DNA from 3 places in the Herminiimonas aquatilis genome. Region 1 is predicted to be linked to each of the others. Evidence: predicted binding sites of a transcription regulator. Region 1 holds the regulator's gene; each other region holds the start of a gene.
The links. Region 1 encodes HrcA, which represses chaperone genes, less so after heat shock. Its sites were predicted from a motif close to TTAGCACTCNNNNNNNNNGAGTGCTAA; they were not measured.
Positions count from the first base shown of each region.

Region 2: rpoH (RNA polymerase sigma factor RpoH) is a predicted target of HrcA. The motif match lies at 2,267-2,293, and genes of this name have one in related genera.
Region 3: groES (co-chaperone GroES) is a predicted target of HrcA. The motif match lies at 1,780-1,806, and genes of this name have one in related genera.

Region 1 is NZ_JBHTCC010000002.1:430,943-438,381, forward strand. Features, by position in the region: gene grpE (nucleotide exchange factor GrpE) at 1-274, opposite strand, end outside; gene hemH (ferrochelatase) at 762-1,868, opposite strand; gene recN (DNA repair protein RecN) at 1,927-3,576, opposite strand; gene ACFQO0_RS11590 (NAD kinase) at 3,723-4,661, opposite strand; gene ACFQO0_RS11595 (HAD family hydrolase) at 4,774-5,466, shown strand; gene hrcA (heat-inducible transcriptional repressor HrcA) at 5,609-6,637, shown strand; gene fur (ferric iron uptake transcriptional regulator) at 6,756-7,181, opposite strand; gene ACFQO0_RS11610 (outer membrane protein assembly factor BamE) at 7,263-7,439, shown strand, end outside.
Region 2 is NZ_JBHTCC010000001.1:1,917,541-1,924,979, forward strand. Features, by position in the region: gene cyoE (heme o synthase) at 1-627, shown strand, start outside; gene ACFQO0_RS09005 (SCO family protein) at 633-1,223, shown strand; gene rpoH (RNA polymerase sigma factor RpoH) at 1,298-2,194, opposite strand; gene ftsX (permease-like cell division protein FtsX) at 2,564-3,490, opposite strand; gene ACFQO0_RS09020 (cell division ATP-binding protein FtsE) at 3,487-4,170, opposite strand; gene ftsY (signal recognition particle-docking protein FtsY) at 4,181-5,251, opposite strand; gene ACFQO0_RS09030 (M16 family metallopeptidase) at 5,391-6,722, shown strand; gene ACFQO0_RS09035 (M16 family metallopeptidase) at 6,776-7,439, shown strand, end outside.
Region 3 is NZ_JBHTCC010000001.1:616,814-624,252, reverse strand. Features, by position in the region: gene groL (chaperonin GroEL) at 1-1,262, opposite strand, end outside; gene groES (co-chaperone GroES) at 1,373-1,663, opposite strand; gene ACFQO0_RS02805 (PIG-L deacetylase family protein) at 2,050-2,979, shown strand; gene ACFQO0_RS02800 (ATP-grasp domain-containing protein) at 3,009-3,899, shown strand; gene ACFQO0_RS02795 (glycosyltransferase family 2 protein) at 3,902-6,286, shown strand; gene ACFQO0_RS02790 (tetratricopeptide repeat protein) at 6,513-7,439, shown strand, end outside.

The sequences.
Region 1 (7,439 bases):
GCAAAGCCATTTCCAGGCTGTCTTTTACCGGCACCAGCGCTTCGGCAAAACCTTCAATCGCAAACTTGTGCGCTCGGGTCACGTCTTCCTGCGCGCGACGACGGAAATTCTCGACTTCGGCCTTGGCACGCAAGAATGAATCCTGCAATTCCTGCACCAATTGCTGCGAAGCTGCGAGTTGCTCTTCCAGCGTCTGCGCAGGGGACGCGGTTTCCGGCGCCGCAGGCTGATCTATCGAAGCGGCTTGCTCGGCGTATTTATCCTGGTCTTGCATGAAAAAATCTCCAACAATCAATGAGTTATGACAAAAATTGTCAATGCGACACAACACATGAGGCTATCCCTTACTATTTCAAGGGGTATTTTTGAGAAATGTGCATAAATGCATAAAGCGGCGATGATATCCCGCTTATAAGCGCGTTACGAGCGGCTTATTACAAAAATCACCTATCCATGGGATGGTATTTTGCTGCACGGGAGCTAGGCTATAGGTAGAAAGAGGTGTTTACGTCGTCGTAGCCTGAGGAACGTATCGTGAAACTGCCGCTTATTTCCGTGTCGATCATTGCCTATACCGCAATTGCAGTTGCCATCATCTGCTATACCAACCTGTAAAAGCGGAGCAGATAATCACAGCTCAGGTGAACAGAGCCTACTTTCACAACAGTAGTTTTGCGCTGGCAACTGCCGTTTTTTCCACTCATACCTAGACCTTGTGTGCAGAATTGCTGCCAAGCTGCAGACAATCCGGCCTTCAAACGCTATTCTGACGCACCCAGCCGCATGGCGTCTGCTTTGGAAATCTGCGCCTGCGCTTCGCGCTCCGCGCGCATAGCTGGCGATAAAATCGTCGGCCAGCCTATCATGTGCAATTCCGCAATCTGCGACAGTGCCTTGATCCAGGCGTCGTCTTCATTCAGGCAAGCAATGTAATTAAAGTCCTTGCCGCCGGCCTGCAGAAAATCGTGGCGCACTTCCATCGCGATTTCCTCCAGCGTTTCCAGGCAATCGCTGGTGAAGCCCGGGCAAATCACGTCTATGCGTTGAACGCCTTCCTGCGCCAGTTTTTTTACGGTAGGCGCGGTATACGGTTGCAGCCATTCTGCCTTGCCGAAGCGCGACTGGAACGTCACCAGATATTGATCCTGGGTCAAACCCAGTTCCTTCGCCAGCAAACGCGCGGTCTTGTGGCATTCGCAGTGATAGGGATCGCCAAGCAGCAAGGTACGCTTCGGCACACCGTGAAAACTCATGACCAGCTTGTCCGGACGCCCAGACATATCCCAGTGAGCAAGCACTGACTTTTGCAAAGCACGGATATAGGCGTCGTGGTCATGGTAATGCTTGATGAACCGTAACTCAGGTACATTGCGCTCTTGCGCATAATGCTTGAATATTGCGTCGAAAATCGATGCCGTGGTGGTCGCCGAATACTGCGGATAGGCGGGCAATACCAGAATACGTTCACAACCGTCCGCCTTCAACTGACGTAACACTTGCGGCACCGACGGGCTACCGTAACGCATTGCATATTCGACCCGCACCTCGTGACCGCGCGCGCCCAGATAACCTCTCAGCAGCTTCGCCTGTTTTTCGGTATGCACTTTGAGCGGTGAGCCCTCATTGGTCCAGATCGATGCGTATTTTTTAGCCGACTTGCCGGAACGAAACGGCAAAATGATCAGGTTCAGAATGAACCACCAGATCGCACGCGGAATTTCCACGACCCGCGGATCGGACAGAAACTCCCTTAAATACGGCCGCACCGCCGACGCTGTCGGCGCATTTGGCGTACCGAGATTGATCAGCACCACGGCCGTTTTTGGCACGCTGCCATGGGAGTACGGCGGTTCAGTTCTATATGACATGGGGACCTGGAATGTAATTAGTGATGCAAGGGACCCGCTGGGGCGAAACAGTGGTGGTTCACGTAGCCAGCAACTCACGGGCATGCGAGCGCGTGGTCGCGGTGATTTCCAGTCCGCCTAGCATGCGCGCGATTTCTTCCACGCGGGCGTGATCGTCGAGCGCATCGATAGACGATAAAGTTTTGCCGTTGTGACTTTGCTTGCTGACTTGAAAATGTTGATTGGCCTGACTGGCGACTTGCGGCAAATGCGTGACACACAAAACTTGTCGGTCCTGCCCCAGCTTGCGCAGCAGGCGGCCGACCACTTCGGCCACGCCGCCACCGATGCCGCTATCGACCTCATCGAAAATCAGCGTCGGCGTCGCGGTGGCACTCGATGTGATGACGGAAATCGCCAATGCGATCCGCGCCAGCTCACCACCCGAAGCAACTTTAGCGAGCGGGCGCGGTGTCGTGCCGGCATGGGCGGCAACCATGAATTCGATTTGCTCCATACCGTAGGACGCCGGTTCGCAAGGCTGCAGGGCAATCGCGAATTTGCCGCCTGTCATACTAAGTTCCTGCATTGCGACAGTCACTGCATCGCTCAATGCTTTGGCGGCCTTGGCACGCGCCTTGGATAGTTTTTGCGCCGCAGCCACATAGGCGACTTTCAATTTTTCTTCCTGTGCACGCAAGGCGTCAAGATCGCTGGCGTCGGCCAGTTGCTTCAGTTGCGCAGACAAGGTTTCCAGTTCCTGCGGCAAGTCATCTGCAGCCACATGGAACTTGCGGGAAGCGGAATGGATGTTTTCCAGACGCGTTTCCACTTCGCGCAAACGCGCCGGGTCCAGTTCAACACGGCTCAAATAATCATTCAATGCGTAGACAGCTTCCTGCAATTGAATGCGCGCAGGTTCCAGCGCATCCAGTACCGGTTGCAAACCGGCGTCGAGATCGACCAGTTTTCCGATACGGATATTGAGTGAGGCCAGTTGCGACAACATCGGTACTGAATCCGATTCGGATATCAGGGTCAGCGCATCTTGCGCACCTTCGATCAAACTGGCCGCATGTGACAGGCGGCTGTGTTCATTGCTGATGTCAGCCCATTCGCCGGGTTTGACCGACAGTTTTTCCAGTTCGCCGACTTGCCATTCAAGGCGTTCACGTTCCAGCAACACATTCTTGGCATTGGTTTCGAATTCTTCGCGTTGCCTTGCAAGTGCGCGCCAGGTTTTATACGCGGTGGCAACGGCTTTCACCTCATCCTGCAAACCGGCTTGGTTATCCAGCAATACACGTTGCGCATCCTGCTTCAGCAGCGACTGATGTGCATGCTGGCCGTGGATATCGACCAGTTTTTCACCCAGCTCGCGCAACTGCGTTGCGGTCGCGGCGATGCCATTGATGAAGGCTTTGGAGCGCCCTGCATTATCGATCACACGACGCAGCAAAGCGCCGCCCTCTTCATTAGCACATTCATTTTCGGCGAGCCAGGCATCGAGTTCAGGGCAGGCAGAAAATTCAGCCGTAATGTCCGCCTTAGGTGCGCCTTCGCGGACAACGCTGGCGTCGCCGCGCCCGCCCAGGGCCAAGGCCAAGGCGTCGATCAGGATCGATTTGCCCGCACCCGTTTCACCGGTAAATACCGAGAAGCCTGATGAGAACTCAAGTTCGATCGCTTCGACGATCACGAAATCGCGGATGGAAAGCGTGCGCAACATGTGGAGTGGATTCTTCCCGAGTAGTTCGATCTTGCTGCGAGCAACGCAGCAAGTGAAAATTAGATTTGGACCGGCGTAACAGTGGCTAAATATAACTCAAACGAGGCTGCAAAAGACCAGATGCACGCGGGCTCTGGTCCTGCCAATTATTTTAATCGTCCGTGCACCGACGGATATTCGTTCCAGTGCAATTTCTCGCGTAAGGTATCGTAATAACTCCACCCTTCAGGATGCAGGAAGGTAATCGTATCCTCGGCACTTTTCACAATGATGCGATCGCCGTGCTGCAGGCGCGCCACCGATTGCATGTCAAAATTAACGTTGCTGTCACGACCACCGACGACCTCGATCACGATTTCACTGGATTCAGACACAACGATAGGTCGATTCGACAATGCGTGCGGGGCAATCGGCACCAGCACGATGCCGGACAGACTAGGATGCAGCAAAGGGCCGCCGGCAGATAAAGAATAGGCCGTTGAGCCGGTCGGCGTCGCAACAATCAAACCATCGGAGCGTTGGTTATACATATAGTGTCCGTCGACATGCACGCACAGCTCGACCATGCCGGAACCCGAACCGCGCGATAGTACGACATCGTTCAAGGCCAGCGTGTGATGCATGACGGAACCATCACGCTCTAGCGTGCCTTGCAGCAGACTGCGTTTTTCGGAGGTGACCTTGCCGTTCAACATCTCTTGTAATAGCGGCATCATGTCATCGAGCGAGATGTCGGTCATGAAACCGAGCCTGCCCTGATTAATCCCTATCATGGGTACATGGTAAGGCGCCAATTGGCGCGCAATACCGAGCATGGTGCCGTCGCCACCGACGATGATCGCCACATCGGCGAGCTCGCCAATGTCGATCAGGTCCATCGATTCATAGCGATCGAGATGGAAGCGATCGGCAGTCTGCGTACCGAACACCACGCGGCGGCCGGTTTCCTTCAGGAAATCGGCAATCTGGGTCAATGAGTGTGCAATATCGTCAACCGAATGCGCGGTCTCACCCGCTTTTTGCTTGGCGAAAATCGCAATGGTCTGGAACGACGAGGCTGTATAGGGATGTGAGGTAGGCAACATGCTGCAGATTAGACCATAATTCCTCTTTATCTTGCACTATGCGATGCCGCATGAGCAGGAATAAATTTTAAACACCATGGCAAAATCATCTGCAGAATCGGATCCTCCCCGCATGAAGTCTTCCCCTGTCAAAGCCGTTTTATTCGATCTGGACGATACCTTATGGCCGCTGGTACCCACGCTGGTCAAGGCCGAAGCCACGCTATACGACTGGCTGACCGAGCATATTCCGGGTGTCGTGCAGCGCTTCAGCAATGATGAACTGCGCGAACTGCGCATGGAATTATTGCCGACCAAGCCGGAATATCAATTCAATGTATGGGCCTTGCGTCATGCCGCGTTGACGCATGCCTGCCACCTCACCAGTGAAAACAAGGAACTGGTGGATCAGGCGATGGCTGTCTTTTCCGAAGCGCGCAATGCCGTGACACTGTTCGACGATGTCGTACCCGGCCTGGCAAGTTTGAGCGGGCAATACATGGTGGGGTCGATTTCAAATGGATTCGCGGATCTGGCTGCGATAGGCATAGACCAACATTTTCAAACATCAATTGCGGCACATCAATTTGGCAGCGCCAAACCCAATCCGGAAATTTTCCTTGCTGCTTGCGATGCGCTCGCGATCGCCCCGCATGAAGCAGTATACGTCGGCGACGACCCCGTGCTGGATATTCAAGGCGCGCAAAATGCCGGTTTGCAAGCGGTGTGGATGAATCGTTTTCAACGCACATTGCCAGATTATATTGTGCCGGCAGCCAGCTTGACCACGTTGCACGAACTCAACGCCTGGCTGAAGCGCGCATAATGCGCTTAATACCAGCCTGAGCCTCCCGATTCAGTCACAACATGCAAAATTAACAGCAGATATAAATAAGGGCGAACGCAGGTATCTCGTGTAGGCTGCACGCTTGCCGTCCCGCACCGCCACTCATTACAATACGATCATCATGCAACTCGATAACCGCGCTCAAACCCTGCTGAAAGCCCTGGTCGAACGCTATATAGCGGACGGCCAGCCTGTCGGCTCGCGCGAACTTTCAAAAATTTCCGGGCTGGACCTGTCGCCTGCCACCATACGCAACATCATGGCCGACCTGGAAGAAATGGGTTTCGTTGCCAGCCCGCATACTTCGGCTGGCCGGGTACCGACGCCACGCGGCTACCGCGTCTTCGTTGACACCCTGCTGACGGTGCAGACTATCGATGAAAGCGGCCTGGAATCAAAGCTGCAGGCCACACTGCAAAGCGGTTCTTCGCACAAAATCATCTCGAATGCGGCGCAAATTTTATCTTCGCTGTCCGAATTCGCCGGCATTGTCTTAACTCCGCGTCGCGAATCGGTGTTCCAGCAAATCGATTTTTTACGTCTGTCGGAAAAACGCATCTTGCTGGTCATCGTCGGCCCCACCGGCGATGTACAAAACCGCTTGCTGTTGACCGATGTCGATTATTCGCCATCGCAACTGGTGCAGGCAGCGAACTACATCAATCAGAATTACGGCGGACTGAGCTTTGAAGAAGTCAGGATACGGTTACAAAGCGAATTGAAGCAATTGCGCGACGATATGACGCGCCTGATGCAGGCCGCCGTTGAAGCAGGCAGCGATGCGATGAATGACAACAGCGACGACGTAGTGATCTCGGGCGAACGCAATTTGCTCAGCGTGACCGATCTGTCCTCAAACATGGTTTCGCTACGCAAATTATTCGATCTGTTTGAACAGAAAACCAGCCTCATGCAATTGCTGGATGTATCAAACAAGGCCACGGGTGTACAGATTTTCATCGGCGGGGAATCGAATCTAGTGCCCATGGACCAGATGAGCGTGGTGACTTCACCTTACACGGTCAACGGCAAGGTGGTCGGGACGCTGGGGGTGATCGGGCCGACCCGCATGGCGTATGAACGCGTGATTCCAATCGTCGACATCACTGCCAAACTGCTTTCGAATGCGCTTAGCCATATACACACTTGAATGCACTCTTGATACCCGCCTGAAGTTACATCGGCCGCCCCCAATTAAAAACGCCATGCACTCGATAACAAGTGCATGGCGTTTTTTCAAATGCGGCCGACATTAACGTCGTCGCAATTTATTTCTTGGGTTTGCGGCAATCCTTGCAGTGACCGTATAAAGCCAATGCGTGATCGGCGATCTCAAAGCCGCGTTCATGCGCAATCTTTACCTGGCGTTTTTCGATTTCGGCATCAAAAAATTCCTCTACCTTGCCGCAATCGAGGCAAACAAGGTGGTCATGGTGTGAGCCTTCATTCAATTCAAACACCGCTTTACCGGTTTCAAAATGATTCCGTTGAAGCAATCCGGCCTGCTCAAATTGCGTCAGAACGCGATAAACGGTTGCCAGACCAACATCGAGATTGTCTGCCAACAACATCTTGTAGACGTCTTCTGCGCTCAGATGACGGACTTCGGCATTTTGAAAAATATCGAGGATTTTCAGGCGGGGCAGCGTCGCTTTCAGACCGCTGGCTTTTAACTCGGATGGATTGTTGGGCATGTTTTGTTCAGATTAAGGATATCTGCCTTATCATATAGCGTTTTCGTACAATTGCTCAATCCCTTGAGACTTCATATGCACATGCTGCCCTCTTATTTTAATCGTACCCCGGCTATCGCCGGTGCATTTTGTCTGTTGCTGGCAACTGCCATGACGGGTTGCGCATCGAAAAACCCATTAATGGAAGAACCAACTCCCGTTGCGGCAAAAGCCAAACCAGCCGCCGCGCCGGTTGCACAAACACCTGCAGCAACGCCA
Region 2 (7,439 bases), on a different contig from region 1:
GGCGAAATCACGGTGCCGCAGACGCTGGTTTTTTCCGGCGTGATTGGCGGCGCAGGCATGTGGATACTTTATAACTTCGTCAATCCGCTGACGATGTGGCTGACCTTCGCAACCTTCGTTGGCTACGCAGTGATTTACACCATCATCCTCAAACCTGCCACGCCGCAAAATATCGTGATCGGCGGTTTGTCGGGTGCGATGCCACCGGCACTGGGTTGGGCCGCAGTAGCAAATGATTTACCCATGCAGGCATGGATACTGGTCTTGATCATCTTCATCTGGACCCCGCCGCATTTCTGGGCGCTGGCGCTGTATCGTCGCGATGAATATGCGAAATCCGGATTGCCTATGTTGCCGATAACGCATGGCACTGCATTTACGCAATTTCATATCTGGCTGTATACGATTGCATTGGTCGCCACCACCATGCTGCCTTTCGCGGTCGGCATGAGCGGTGTGATTTATCTGGCTGCCGCTGCGGTGCTCGATGCCATTTTTGTCTGGTACGCATGGCAGGTTTATCGCCATTACACAGACATGATTGCGCGCAAGATGTTTGCGTATTCGATTATCTATTTGTCGCTACTGTTTGCCGCATTGTTGGTCGATCATTATTTGAGGTTTTGAAAAAGATGCGTTTACGTTCCCTGCTGCTGATCTGTACTGTTTTGCTTTCCCTGAGTGCCTGTGGCGACAAGGCTGTGCCATTCACGAATACCGATGTAACAGGGCTGGCGTATGGCAAGGATTTTTCCTTGCATGACCATCATGGCAAGCTACGCACGTTGGCTGATTTCAAGGGCAAGGCAGTTGTCGTGTTCTTCGGCTTCACGCAATGTCCTGATGTCTGCCCGACGACGATGCTGGAAATGGCAAATGTGATGAAGGCACTGGGGCCAGATGCCGACAAGGTGCAGGTATTGTTCATCACGGTCGATCCTGAGCGCGACACGGCAACCTTGCTGTCGCAATACGTGCCTGCATTTGATCCGCGTTTCCTCGGATTGCGCGGGGATATGGCAGAGACTGAAAAGACGGCCAAGGAATTCAAGGTCTTTTACCAAAAAGTGCCGGGTAAAACGCCGGGTAGTTATACCGTCGATCACACCGCAGGCAGTTATGTATTCGATACGCAAGGACGCATACGCTTATTCATTCGTCATGGCCAAGGTGTGGAGCCTATCGTGCACGATTTGAAGATTCTGTTGGCTGAATCGAAGTAATTGGCTCTGTAATCCGACATAAAAAAGGCGCTCCATGGAGCGCCTTTTTTGTTCACTGCTGCTTGCTTAATCACTTAAGCGTAAGCAGCCAGCGAGCCTTTCATTTTTTTCAATGCCACCGCTTCGATCTGGCGTATGCGTTCCGCGGAGACGCCGAATTCATCAGCCAGTTCATGCAGGGTCGCACCTGAGCCATCGTCGTTGGCCAACCAGCGTGCTTCCACGATACGGCGTGAACGCGCATCCAGTTTGCCCAAGGCGGTCGACAAACCTTCGGTCTGCAATTTGTCGTAGTGCTGTGATTCCAAAACCTTGGTAGGCTCCTGCATATCCGAAGACAAATAAGCGATAGGCGCAAACTTGTCATCTTCATCGTCAGTTGGCGCTTCGAGAGCAATATCGCGACCGGATAAACGCATTTCCATCTCAATGACTTCTTCGCGTTTAACATTCAGCGTTTTTGCCAAGGCATCGACCTGATCCGGTGTCATCGAATCGAGGCCGGTTTTATGGCTGCGCAGATTAAAGAACAATTTGCGTTGTGCTTTGGTTGTCGCGACTTTGACCAGACGCCAGTTTTTCAGGATGTACTCATGCATTTCTGCCTTGATCCAATGCATCGAATACGACACCAAGCGCACGCCTTGATCGGGATCAAAACGCTTCACGGCTTTCATCAAGCCGATGTTGCCTTCCTGAATCAAATCAGCATGGGGCAAGCCATAACCGAGGTAGCCGCGCGCAATCGATACGACCAGACGCAGATGCGAAAGCACCAGCTTTTGCGCAGCGCCCAAATCGTTATCGTCGCGCAGGCGACGTGCCAGCGACATTTCTTCTTCGTGCGTCAGCATAGGCAGGCGATTGACCGCCGAGATGTAAGCGTCAATATTGCCCAGCGCGCCAGAAAATCCCAGTGCCATGATGTTGCTGGCTGGAATCATTGCGGTGGATGCAGATGCTGCTTTCATGCTTTCTCCTTGCTCACTTTTATTCAAAATCGATTTGCCTTGCTTACAGGGAAATCGGTTAGAACGGCTATATTAGCACTCTATAAGAATGAGTGCTAATGAGCGTTTTATACCAAGCTGATAGCTAAAACATTATTGCAATTTTTATTACAATAAATTCTAGCTTACGGGGTTTAGAGCGAAATCCTGCAATGAAGTTGCGTGTGTGAGATGACTTTTTTACGCCGAAGCTGATTTTCTGAGCGGCACAAGAAATCGCCATGTAATCACTGAATTGAACGGTCAGGCGCCGAGTGTGTACTTACATGACTTAACGGCATGGGCAATGCAGCACTGAAACGCCGGGCTCTTTCTTGGCATCTGATGGGATTAAGTCAGCCGCGCCAAATGTCGCTGCACTGATAGCAATGCTCCCAGCAAACCCAGAAAAGCGCTGGCGGCCAGCATGATCAAGGTTGCGACTGCGTCCAAAGGTGCCAGCCTGAATTCCGAGGCATATAAGCGGGCAAAGTCGGCGATAGCCGCGTTCAACGGATTCAAGGCAATTGCAACGGCGATCAATGCAACCCCACCAGCGATCAAACCCAGTAGTGCGCCCGTATAGTAAAAAGGCCGGCAAATGAAAGCGTCCGTTGCGCCCACCAGACGCGAGACTTCGATTTCTTCGCGTTGTGTCATGACTTGCAGACGTATCGTGTTGAAGACAACGGCAACCACCACCACGCCCAGTGTCGCGGCAAGAAAAAGCAAGACCAGACGCATTACTTGCAGCAGCGCTGCCAGGCGTTCGACCCAGGCCGAGTCGATCTGTACGTATTCAACCCCGCTCAGGGCCTGCAGTTTTTCCGTGATTTGCTTGATCTTTTTGGCGTCATCGCCGTTCTGGAAACCCGTCATTTTGACGACATAGGCATCCGGCAGGGGATTTGCGCCCAGCGTGCTGATCGCATCTTCCAGTCCGGTTTTATCCTTGAGCGTACTGAGTGCCTTTTCGCGCGGGATGAATTCCACCTTGACCGGGTGCTTGGCTTCTTGCGCAATGCGTTTGATTTCCGGCGCGAGGGCGGTGGCGCGTTCACGCGAGGCATCCATCTGCATGAAAATACTGATTTCCGGTTCCACCGCCAACTGTTCGGATACAGGCCTGACATTTTCAATCAGTGTCAGACCGGCAAATGGCAATGCCAGTGCAATCGACACGACCAAAACATTCAGTAAAAAATTGCCCGGTGTCTTGAATAAATGACGGAAGGCATCGCCCAGTGCAAAGCGATGCTGTCTGAACCAGCTATTCATGCCATCACCTGCGGAGTCGTTCTGCGCCAGCTTTCGACAATCTTGCCATGCTCAAGATAAATCACGCGGGTTGCTGTATCAAGAAATTGTTCGTCATGGGTGGAAATCAGGCAGGTCACGCCGACTGCATGGAAAGCTTTTAAAGCATCCAGCACCTTGTTAGCGCTTTCCCTATCCAGATTGGCGGTCGGTTCATCGGCCAGAATAATCTGCGGACGATTCACTATGGCACGCGCAATCGACACGCGTTGCTGTTCGCCACCGGATAAAGTCTGCGGTGCAGAACTTGCCTTGTCCAGCAGGCCCACCTTGTCCAGCGCAGCGCGCGCGCGTCGTTCTGCATCTGAGCGCGAAGCGCCGCATACAATGAGGGGCAACATCACATTCGCCAATACATTGCGATCCGACAGCAAGCGTTGTTGCTGGAAAATCAAACCTAGATTGCGACGCAAATAGGGCAGGCCGGAATTCTTGATGCGACCGATATCGTGGCCACTGACAATAACCGTGCCTTCGCTCGGTCTTTCCATCGCGGCAATCATTTTCAATAGCGTCGATTTGCCGGCGCCGGAGGGGCCGGCCAGAAAGACCAGCTCACCCTTGTTGACCGACAAAGTGATGTCCGACAGCGCAGTGACGTTTTGCGTATATTTTTTTGAAACCTGGCGAAATTCAATCATCGATGTCGCGTTATCCCAAGAGTGCTTCAACAAATTCCTGCGCATTGAAAGGCTGCAAATCTTCGATCTGCTCGCCGACGCCAATAAAGTAAACCGGGATCGGTCTTGCGCGCGCAATCGCTGCCAGCACGCCGCCTTTGGCGGTGCCGTCCAGCTTGGTGACGACCAAGCCAGTCAGGCCCAAGGCGTCATCAAACGCCTTGACCTGCGTCAGTGCGTTTTGGCCCGTGTTGCCGTCTATGACCAGTAAAATCTCATGCGGAGCAGAAGCCATGCCTTTGGCCGTGACGCGTTTGATTTTCTTTAATTCTTCCATCAAATGCAATTGCGTAGGCAGCCGCCCGGCGGTGTCGACCATCACGACATTGGTACCGCGTGCCTGCGCCGAATGGACTGCATCGAAGGCAACCGCGGCCGGGTCGCCTGATTCCTGCGCGATGACGGTTACGTTGTTGCGCTGGCCCCATACAGTCAATTGCTCACGGGCGGCGGCACGGAAAGTGTCGCCTGCCGCCAATAAAACCGATTGGCCATGTGCCTGCAAATGTTTGGCGAGCTTGCCGATAGTCGTGGTTTTGCCCGCGCCATTGACGCCGGTGATCATCATGACTAGCGGCTGGTGCTGTCCAAGTACCAGCGGTTTTTGCAGCGGCGTCAGCATGTCGAGCAGCAGGCTGCGTAATGCGGATTTGACTTGCGCGGCTTCTGTCAGTTTTTCACTTTTGACCTTGCGCCTGAGTTCATCCAGCAGGAATTGTGTGGCGTCGACGCCCGCATCCGACATTAACAAGGCGGATTCCAGCTCTTCATACAATTCATCGCCAATTTTTGCGCCAACGAAGAGCGTCGTCAAATTGGATGATGTTTTGGAAAGCCCGACTTTCAGGCGCGTCATCCATGATTGTTTTTGGGCTGCAGGAGTCTCGGCGGCAACGATCTCTGCCGAAGTCGAAGCCAAAGCCGATGCGGGTGTTGCCACTGCAGTCGCAATGACGGGCGGTTCTTGTTCGGGAGCCGACGTGGCAGGTGCGCTCGCTGGCGGGGTAGGTTCTTGCGGTTTTTTCTTGAAGAAACTAAACATCGGGAATGGGGTCAGAACAGCGGTCACAGGCGCTTGCCGGTGTGTTGCAGGCAAGCGGATACAATCGACGTATTCTATCAGAGCGAAGGCTATCAAATTGCGTATTAGAACAATGAGAATAATGGTGTTGGCAACATCCATGATGTTGGCAATATCCTTTGCCCGTGCCGCACAGACTGAGGAATTCACCTTGAAAAACGGGATGAAGATCATCGTCAACGAAGATCATAGGGCGCCGACCGTGGCGCACATGGTCTGGTATCGCGTGGGGGCGGTGGATGAGCGCAATGGCACCACAGGCGTGGCGCATGCGCTGGAACACATGATGTTCAAGGGTACCAAGAAGCTGAAGGTCGGGGAGTTCAGTAAGCGCGTCGCCCAACTGGGTGGACGTGAAAACGCATTTACCAGCAAGGATTACACCGCTTATTTCCAGCAAATCGAGAAATCCAAGCTGGAAGCCGTGATGGCACTTGAGGCGGACCGCATGGTGAATCTGCAGTTCGACAAGAATGAATTCGCAAAAGAAATCCGCGTCGTGATGGAGGAGCGCCGCCTGCGCACCGACGACCAGCCCATCGCGATGGTGTACGAAGCCTTGACCTCGACTGCCTACGCGGCACATCCGTATCGCAATCCGATCATAGGCTGGATGGATGATTTGCAGCATATGACTGTCGCAGATGTGAAAGCCTGGCATGACGCCTGGTATGTGCCGAACAACGCGACGATGGTGGTATCCGGCGATGTTGATGCCAAACAGGTGTTTGCACTGGCGGAAAAATACTTTGGCCGCACTGTTGGTAGAACCTTGATCCGTACCCGTCCGCAAAACGAGCCGCCACAACGCGGTATCAAGCGCGTGACCGTCAAGGCGCCGGCAGAAAATCCATATGTTGTATTGGCGTTCAAGGTGCCTGCCTTGCAAGATGTCAAAAAGGATGACGATGCATTTGCACTCGATGTACTGGCGGCCGTGCTCGACGGTTACGATAACGCACGGCTGACAGCCAAACTGGTTCGCACTGATCGCGTCGCGAATGAAGTAGGCGCCTCTTACTCCGGCATTGCGCGTGGTCCGGTCATGTTTTTGCTGGACGGTTCGCCGGCGGCAGGCAATACAACTGAACAACTGGAAAAGCAATTGCGCGCCGAATTAACGCGCATTGCGACCGATGGCGTATCTGACGCTGAATTGAAGCGCGTGAAAACGCAATTAATTGCAGGTCAGGTTTACAAACGCGATTCGGTATTCGGCCAAGCGATGGAAATCGGCGCCATGGAAATGGCTGGCCTGTCATACAAGGATATCGATCTGATCATTGAACGCTTGCGTGCGGTGACGCCGCAGCAAGTGCAGGCAGTGGCGCAGAAGTATTTCGGCGACGATGCCTTGACCGTGGCGACGCTAGTCCCGTTGCCGATGACGGATAAGAAAGCTGCTCCGCCAGCAGCCGGTCCGCTGCATTGAGTGCGCCAATTTTATTCCGCGCTGTAAACCAATCAAGTATTTCTGGAGTCTTCATGTTCAAAATGATTGCCGGCCTCGCCTTGTGTGCCGCATGCAGTATTTCCCACGCGGCATTGCAGATCCAGTCGTGGAGTTTGCCGAATGGTGCGCGCGTATTGTTCGTCGAAAATCACACGATTCCGATTCTTGATCTCAGCGTCGATTTCGATGCGGGTTCGCGCCGTGATCCCGCCGGAAAATCCGGCGTCGCTGCACTGACAAACGCCATGCTGGCACGTGGTTTACGCGCAGTGCAAAGCCCGAGCGGGAGTGAGCCGGCTTTGAGCGAGGCGCAGATTTCCGATGGGTTTGCCGATACTGCAGCTATCCGTGGCGCAAGACTCGACGAGGATCGTTCAGGTGTGACTTTGCGTACGCTGGTTACAGAACGCGATGTTGCCGTTCCTTTGCTGGGGCGCTTGCTGGCTCAGCCCAGTTTTCCGCAAGACTTTCTGGTGCGCGACAAGGCACGCACGATTGCTTCGATCAAGGAAAGTTTGACGCAACCGGAAGCGATTGCCGACAAAGAATTCTCGCGCTTATTGTATGGCTCACATCCGTATGGGCTGCAGTTGACGGTGGAATCGGTGACTGCCATTACACGTGACGATTTGTTGGCTTTCCATGCTGCGCATTATGTGGCCAATCGCGCTGTTGTTGCGCTGATAGGTGACGTCA
Region 3 (7,439 bases), on a different contig from region 1:
CGCAACAATGCAACGCCGCCGCCAGGAACGATGCCTTCTTCGACTGCAGCGCGAGTAGCGTGCAATGCATCTTCAACGCGTGCTTTTTTCTCTTTCATTTCAACTTCGGTAGCTGCACCGACTTTGATGACTGCAACGCCGCCTGCCAATTTGGCAACGCGTTCTTGCAGTTTTTCGCGGTCGTAGTCCGACGTTGCTTCTTCGATTTGCGCGCGGATTTGTTTAACGCGTGCTTCGATGTTGATAGCTTGGCCGTTACCGTCGATCAGCGTGGTGTTTTCCTTGCCGATTTCGATACGTTTAGCCTGGCCCAATTCTTCCAGCGTGATTTTTTCCAGTGTCAGACCGACTTCTTCAGCAACGACTTGGCCGCCGCTCAAGATAGCGATGTCTTCCAGCATGGCTTTACGACGATCGCCGAAGCCTGGTGCTTTAACAGCGCAGGTTTTCAGAATGCCGCGGATGTTGTTCACAACCAGAGTTGCCAGTGCTTCGCCTTCGATGTCTTCTGCGATGATCAGCAGTGGACGACCGGCTTTAGCGACTTGTTCCAATACCGGGAGCAGGTCACGGATGTTGGAGATTTTCTTGTCGCACAACAGGATGAACGGATTTTCCAGAATTGCAGTTTGCTTTTCTGGGCTGTTGATGAAGTATGGCGACAGGTAGCCGCGGTCAAATTGCATACCTTCAACGATATCGAGTTCGTCGTTCAGGGATTTGCCGTCTTCAACAGTGATGACGCCTTCCTTGCCGACTTTTTCCATCGCTTCAGCGATACGCTCGCCGATCGAGTAGTCCGAGTTCGCCGAGATCGCGCCAACTTGAGCGATTTCTTTGGTTGTTGTACATGGTTTTGCGATCAGTGCGAGTTGTTCGACAGTTGCTGCAACAGCTTTGTCGATACCGCGTTTCAGATCCATAGGGTTCATGCCGGCTGCAACGTATTTCATGCCTTCGCGAACGATCGCTTGTGCCAAAACGGTTGCAGTAGTGGTGCCGTCGCCTGCGTTGTCGCTGGTGCGGGAAGCCACTTCTTTCACGAGCTGTGCGCCCATGTTTTGCAATTTGTCTTTGAGTTCGATTTCTTTCGCAACCGATACACCATCCTTGGTGACGGTAGGCGCGCCGAACGAGCGTTCCAGCACCACGTTACGGCCTTTAGGGCCCAAGGTGACTTTCACTGCGTTGGCCAGAACGTTTACGCCTTCGACCATTTTGGCGCGCGCTGCGTCGCCGAAAATAACTTCTTTAGCTGCCATGTTTAATACTCCTGAAATTCGTTAAGTGATTCGCGTTGAGCGATATGGATCACTGTGGATGAAACCGGTTTCGATCGCTGCAGCGGTGCCGCGCGTTCGAAAAATCGGCATCACTTTTGTACGATTGCCATGATGTCTTCTTCGCGCATCACGAGGACTTCGTTGCCCTCGACTTTGACTGCTTGACCTGCATATTTGCCGAACAAAACGCGGTCGCCGACTTTAACATCGAGTGGGCGAACTTTGCCGTCGTCGAGGATTTTGCCGTTACCGATAGCCAGAACTTCACCTTGATCAGGCTTTTCAGCAGCTGCTTCAGGAATGATGAGGCCGGACGCAGTTTTTGTTTCCTGGTCGAGGCGCTTGACGATGACGCGATCGTGCAAAGGACGAAGGTTCATACAAACTCCTTAGTTTTCAATAAGTTAGGATAATTTTTGCGGCACTTATGCTGCAAAGCATGCTTTACAGTGCATTCGTGCCGCACCAGAAAGTTGGGTCGACCGAAGAGGAATTGTTAGCACTCTACTTCGACGAGTGCTAAGTATAGGGACGGTTCCCTGATAATTCAAGTGATGATGACGAACATAAAATTAATCAGCTGCTTGTCATTTCCCGCCACTGGGGATTTGAACTGTGGCTGAAATACCCATGGTTTTGTCGGAAACCCGGTTTCCTTAAGTCATATGATTCCTCAAGAACTTGTTAAAGGTCTTGGCAAACGGGAAGTTCTTGAGTCGGTTCATCAAAAACAATTGATTCTGAAAAAAACCGTAAGAGGAATTGTATGGTTTCCATCGAAGAACTTATCTTCCTGTGTTTTCTCTCGGCGACCCTGCTATTCGTAATGTTTCATATTTTCCGTTTTCGCCTGCTGTTGACGGGGTTGCCCCGTCCAGCGAGGAGGTCGGTGGGTATGTTGCCGCTGTTGGCCGTATTGATGCCGGCCAACAGCGCGCTTGAATTCAGCGTGGCGCAGCAATCCCGCTCGCCGGTGGGATATGGGCTGGAATTGACAGGTTTTATCGTACTCGCGTTCATTATCGTCAATCTCATATGGCTGATCAGGTTCTCACCGAAACCGCAAAAAAAAATGATCATCCTCGCCCTTGGCGCGCATCCTGACGACATCGAACTTGGGTGTGGCGCCACCCTGCTGCGTTACAAGGTGGAAGGCCATGAAACGCACGGAATTGTGTTCTCGAACGGAGAAGGCGGTCTCCATGATCCACAGCTGAAGAACTGCAATCCGCGCAAAAGAGAAGCGGAAAGAGGTGGCCAAGTGATGCATCTCGACAGCCTGACCGTCATGGAATTTCCGGACACCAAGCTCAACACCAAACAGGAAGACATCATGCGCGTCATCGAGGAGTGCACGCGTCAACTCCATCCCGATCTGATCTTCACGCACAACCGCCACGATCTTCATCGTGATCATCGCGCCGTATACCTGGCCACGATGGAGGCCGCCCGTCGTGTCCCCACAGTGCTTTGCTATGAAAATCCGAATACCCCGTCCAGTTTCCAGCCGAATTGCTTCATTGAAGTGTCCTTGTATCTGGAGCACAAAATCAAAGCCTTGAAGTGCCACGCAAGCCAGCATATTTCGCGCCCTTATATGGAAGAAGACCTGGTGCAGAGCCTGGCAAGAGTGCGGGGAGGTCAAGCGCGTTTGCGAGCTGCCGAAGCATTCGAAGCCATTCGGTTCACTTTGTAACTATTTCAGCGATCCTCGCGGAGACGTACATGGCAAACAGTAAAAGTGTCCTGGTGACAGGGGCAGGTGGGCCTTCCGGAAAGGCGGCAATACATGCGCTCAAGGATAAGGGGTTCCGTGTGATCGCGGCCGATATGGCACCGACCGAGCATCGGGCAGATGCGTTCGCAATGGTTCTTCCAGCGGCGCACCCAATGTACCTGACACAACTGGACGACCTGCTCTCGACTTGGGAGATCAACTGGCTTTTTCCCACGGTCCAGGAAGAGCTGATCCTGGTTGCGGAAAAGGCTGACACGTATCGCAGGCGCGGGATCGCTGTTTACATGGCGAACCCTGACGCGGTGGCCATATGCAACGACAAATGGCTCACCGCACAAAGTCTGGCTGCGTGCGGCGTCGCAGTTCCCAGGAGCGCCATAGGTGAAGCCGGCTCGGCAGCCATACGGGGGCTGGGATTTCCCTGCGTCTCCAAACCAAGGGTGGGGCGCGGCGGCCGTCATGTCACGGTGCATGATCGGGCCGATATCGCGCTGGATATGAGCGTGGCGGATAGCAACCTCGTGTGGCAGCAATTTATGTCTGGCACCGAATACGATGTGCTGCTGATGATTCGGCGCAATCGTCCGGTATCGGAAATGATCGGTGCGATCTTCGAAAAGACGTCCTTACGTGAAGGACGCACTGGCAATGCGCTGACACTTGAACGGGTCGGCGTCCCGGATGTGTACGATCTCGCCTTGTCCGCCGCCCGGGCGCTGGATCTCGAGGGGCCGCTGGATATGGATATCCGGCGCGATATCAACGGTGTCGCGCACGTCCTTGAAATCAACGCACGGATCGGCGCGCATACGTACAAGGCGCCGGAGATTTTCGACGCCCTGGTGGATCTCTATGAAACCGGCTACCTGGGCGGATGAGCATGAATGACCTGCTCCTTATCCCCATATTGTTTTTCGGCGCCATCATTTTTTACTTCGGTTTGCTGGCGTTGGCCTATTTCCCTATGGCGTTAAGTTACTGCGTCTGGGAAGGCAGGCTCAAGGCGCGGGCCGGAGCCATCCATTACACACCGCGGGTGAGTGTGCTGGTGCCGGCCTATAACGAAGAGAAGACCATCTCGCCCAGTATTCAGTCGATCCTCGATTCCGACTATCCCGATTTTGAGGTGATCGTTGTCAACGACGGATCAACCGACGCCACTGAACGCGAACTACAGCCTTTCATTGCCGGGCGCCTTATTCGCTATTACGCAAAAAAAAATGGCGGCAAGGCGTCTGCACTCAATGTAGGGATAGCACGGGCGACCGGTGACATCATTTTTTTTACCGACGCTGATTCGCTTTTCGAAAAAAATACTATCCGAAACGGTGTTATGTATTTTTCCGATCCGACGATAGGCGCCGTAAGCGGCAACGATACCCCGCTGAATCCGAGAGGCGTATTGCAAAAAATGTTGGTGGTGACCTCTCACATCGGAACCGGCTTTGTACGGCGGGCGCTTTCCATGGTGTCCATATTGCCGATCATTCCCGGCAATCTCGGCATCGTGAGGTGGGATATCCTGCGCGCCATCGGAGGCTTTCGTGAAGTCTGGGGAGAAGACCTGGAAATCACCCTGCGGCTGCACCGTCACGGTGTGGGCATTGTCTATGGTGCCAGCACCAAGGTCATCGCCGAATGCCCACATAATTTGGCCGGTCTGTGGAAGCAGAGAGTGCGCTGGATCAGAAGCTACATCACTGTCCTCTCGATCCATCGCGACATGATCGGACGCACGAAATTCGGCAGATTCGGCATTTACATGTTGTTCAATATCGCTAACATGATGTTTATTCCCATCCTGCAAGCGCTCACTTTTTTTCTATTGCCGATGGCTCTTTATTTCGGTGTCATCAGCTTGCAAGCGATGGAGTGGGTCGCTTACCTGGGATTTGGCTATTTGTTTATCGTGGCGATCACTTCTATCCTGCTCGACAGGTCGCCGCGTGATTTGATCTACCTGCCTTACAGCATCGCGCTGATTCCCCTGAGTTTTGTCTACAGCGCCGTGGTGATTTACTCGATCTGGCTTGAGTCGCGCTCGCATGCTGCGGACTGGAACAAGCTTGAACGAAGAAACCCGCGCGAACTCTCACCGATCGACGATCCTTGTCGGCGCAGGCTGATGCTGGGTGGCGCTGCGGTCGCCGGTATGGCCGCAGCGGGGCCCCTGCTGCCAATCGACATCGATGCGCTGTATGCGAAAGTGACTGAATTACTTGAACCCGCAAGCCCGCCCGGCGGCAATCTGGTGGTGTCTATCCATTTCTCTGATTGGCCGGATTGGCGGAATGCCGATCAATCGCTGCTGCTTGCTCCCGAAGCGATACATGTGGACCAGGTTGCCATCTCCGCCGGACGGCCCGATTGGACATTTTTTCAATGGCAGGGGCGCGAACAATGGTGGAGCCCCGAACAGCAGAATGTGGAAGGCGACATGCTGGACATGAGCGTCGCACGCCTGAAGGCGAACGGGTATGCCACGATAGCCACCCTTGATGTGCTGGCCCCGCGCTATCTGCAGGCGAACCCGCACTGTGCCGCAGTCGATATTGCAGGCAAGTCCAGTCAGGAGATCGTGTGTTCCACTTGCCTTGCGCACGGTGATTACGGAGATTTACTGGATGCGGCATTCACCGCACTTGCTGCCAAAAATGAAATCGATGCAATTTGCATTACCGAGTTGTTCTATGACGTAAATTGCTTCGATGAACGATGCCGTGCCGCATTCGAAGCCTCGACCGGACGCACCACCTGGCCACGCGACGGCGAGGGAAAAATAGATTGGCAGCATCCTGCCGTAGGCAAGTGGCGATCCCAACAGGTGGCTCGAGCGGTCGCCAGGCTTTCCGCGATTGCGCGAACACATAAAAAGAAATTGCTGATGGATGTCAGGGTGAGTCGCGACGACCTTAGCCGTAACAGCAGGGAAAACGGCCAGGACTATCGTTTATTGCTGCCTCTGGTCCATCGCCTGGTGGTCTGGGATTACTTTGCCATGGATCGCTTGTCGCCGCAGGTTACCGCTAAGGTTGCCAGATACATGAGCCGCCATTTCGGACGAGGCCGCTATTGGCATTCAATAGGATTATGGAATGACAAGGGTGGTGCTATCGATGCCGAACAAATGGCATATGCCATACGCGCCGCCCGTCGAGGCGGTAGCAGCAATATCTGGGTTACGCCTGCCAAGGATTTGACAAGGTCACACTGGCAAGCCCTCGCAAGGCTCAAATTAGGAAAAGATTATGCTAAATCAAGTTAAGAGTGTGCCAATTTGACAACATTTCCAGTAAAGCCGGGGCGCGTTAAAAATTCTGCATTACTATCGATTTGACAATAAAACCGGATTTTCTTTAAAAATGAAGGGGACACAAATGAATCTCAGGACGAGGGGAAATATGTTGTCTAGCGGAGCGCTTCTGGCTTGTTTGTCCATTTCCGCGCCCGCATCTTCCGAGGAAACCGAGGCCGCACCTCAGCAAAAAGAAATGACTTACGGTGAAAAAGCGGACCAGGAAATCCAGAATTTCCGCTGGAACAACGCCTTGCAAATCTATCGTGACGAATTGGCTATCAACGAGAAAAATGCTGATGCGTGGCGCGGCATGGGCCGAATACTTCGTTGGCAGGGACATCTTGATGAATCGCGGCAGGCCTATGAAAAGGCGGCAGCACTGGAGCCGGACAATGCCAACGCCGCACTGGGGATTACCAGAACTTATTTTCTGGACCATGACTTCAAGCAGGCTGCCGCCGGCTACGCTTCCGCGCAGGAACGCTGGCCTCAAGACGAAGAAGTCCAGCAAGCCGCCTATGATTTTGCGCGCGAGAAAAATCCGCGGATTTATGGACGTTACGAACGGGATCTGACGTTCCGGACCAAAACCTACGGTGCCGGTCTACCCCTGCTGTCGCGCGAAGACATACAGCTGGAGTACGTCGAGGATGAGAGCCTGGGACAGTACGTGCGTAAAGACCAAAAAATCACATACGCGCACTACTTCGGCCTCAATAATTTTCTGGAATTCAGGTACAGGAAATCCGACTATTCGTATTTTGCTCCGGTAACGGATTTTTCTGCGATCGACAAGTTCGATGAATATCGATTGCGCTATGCCTATCCCTTTACCCCCGAGCAAGTAGGGACAGTGACTTACACGTACCGCCCTACCACGCTGGAAACGACGCAACAGTCTTACGATTCGACCAAAATCGAGTTTGAACTTCGTTCCCAGTGGTCGCCGCGTTTTGGAACCGTAGTCGGTGCGGGTCAATTGCGGGAGCTAAACAGCAATCCCAGTACCACCAGTGATCTCAGGAATACGAGTCTGGTAAAAGTCGGCGTGGACTATATGCTCACGCAGAAAGCGCAGGTGGCGGCCACCTACATCACCAATCCGGATCTGGACAATTCC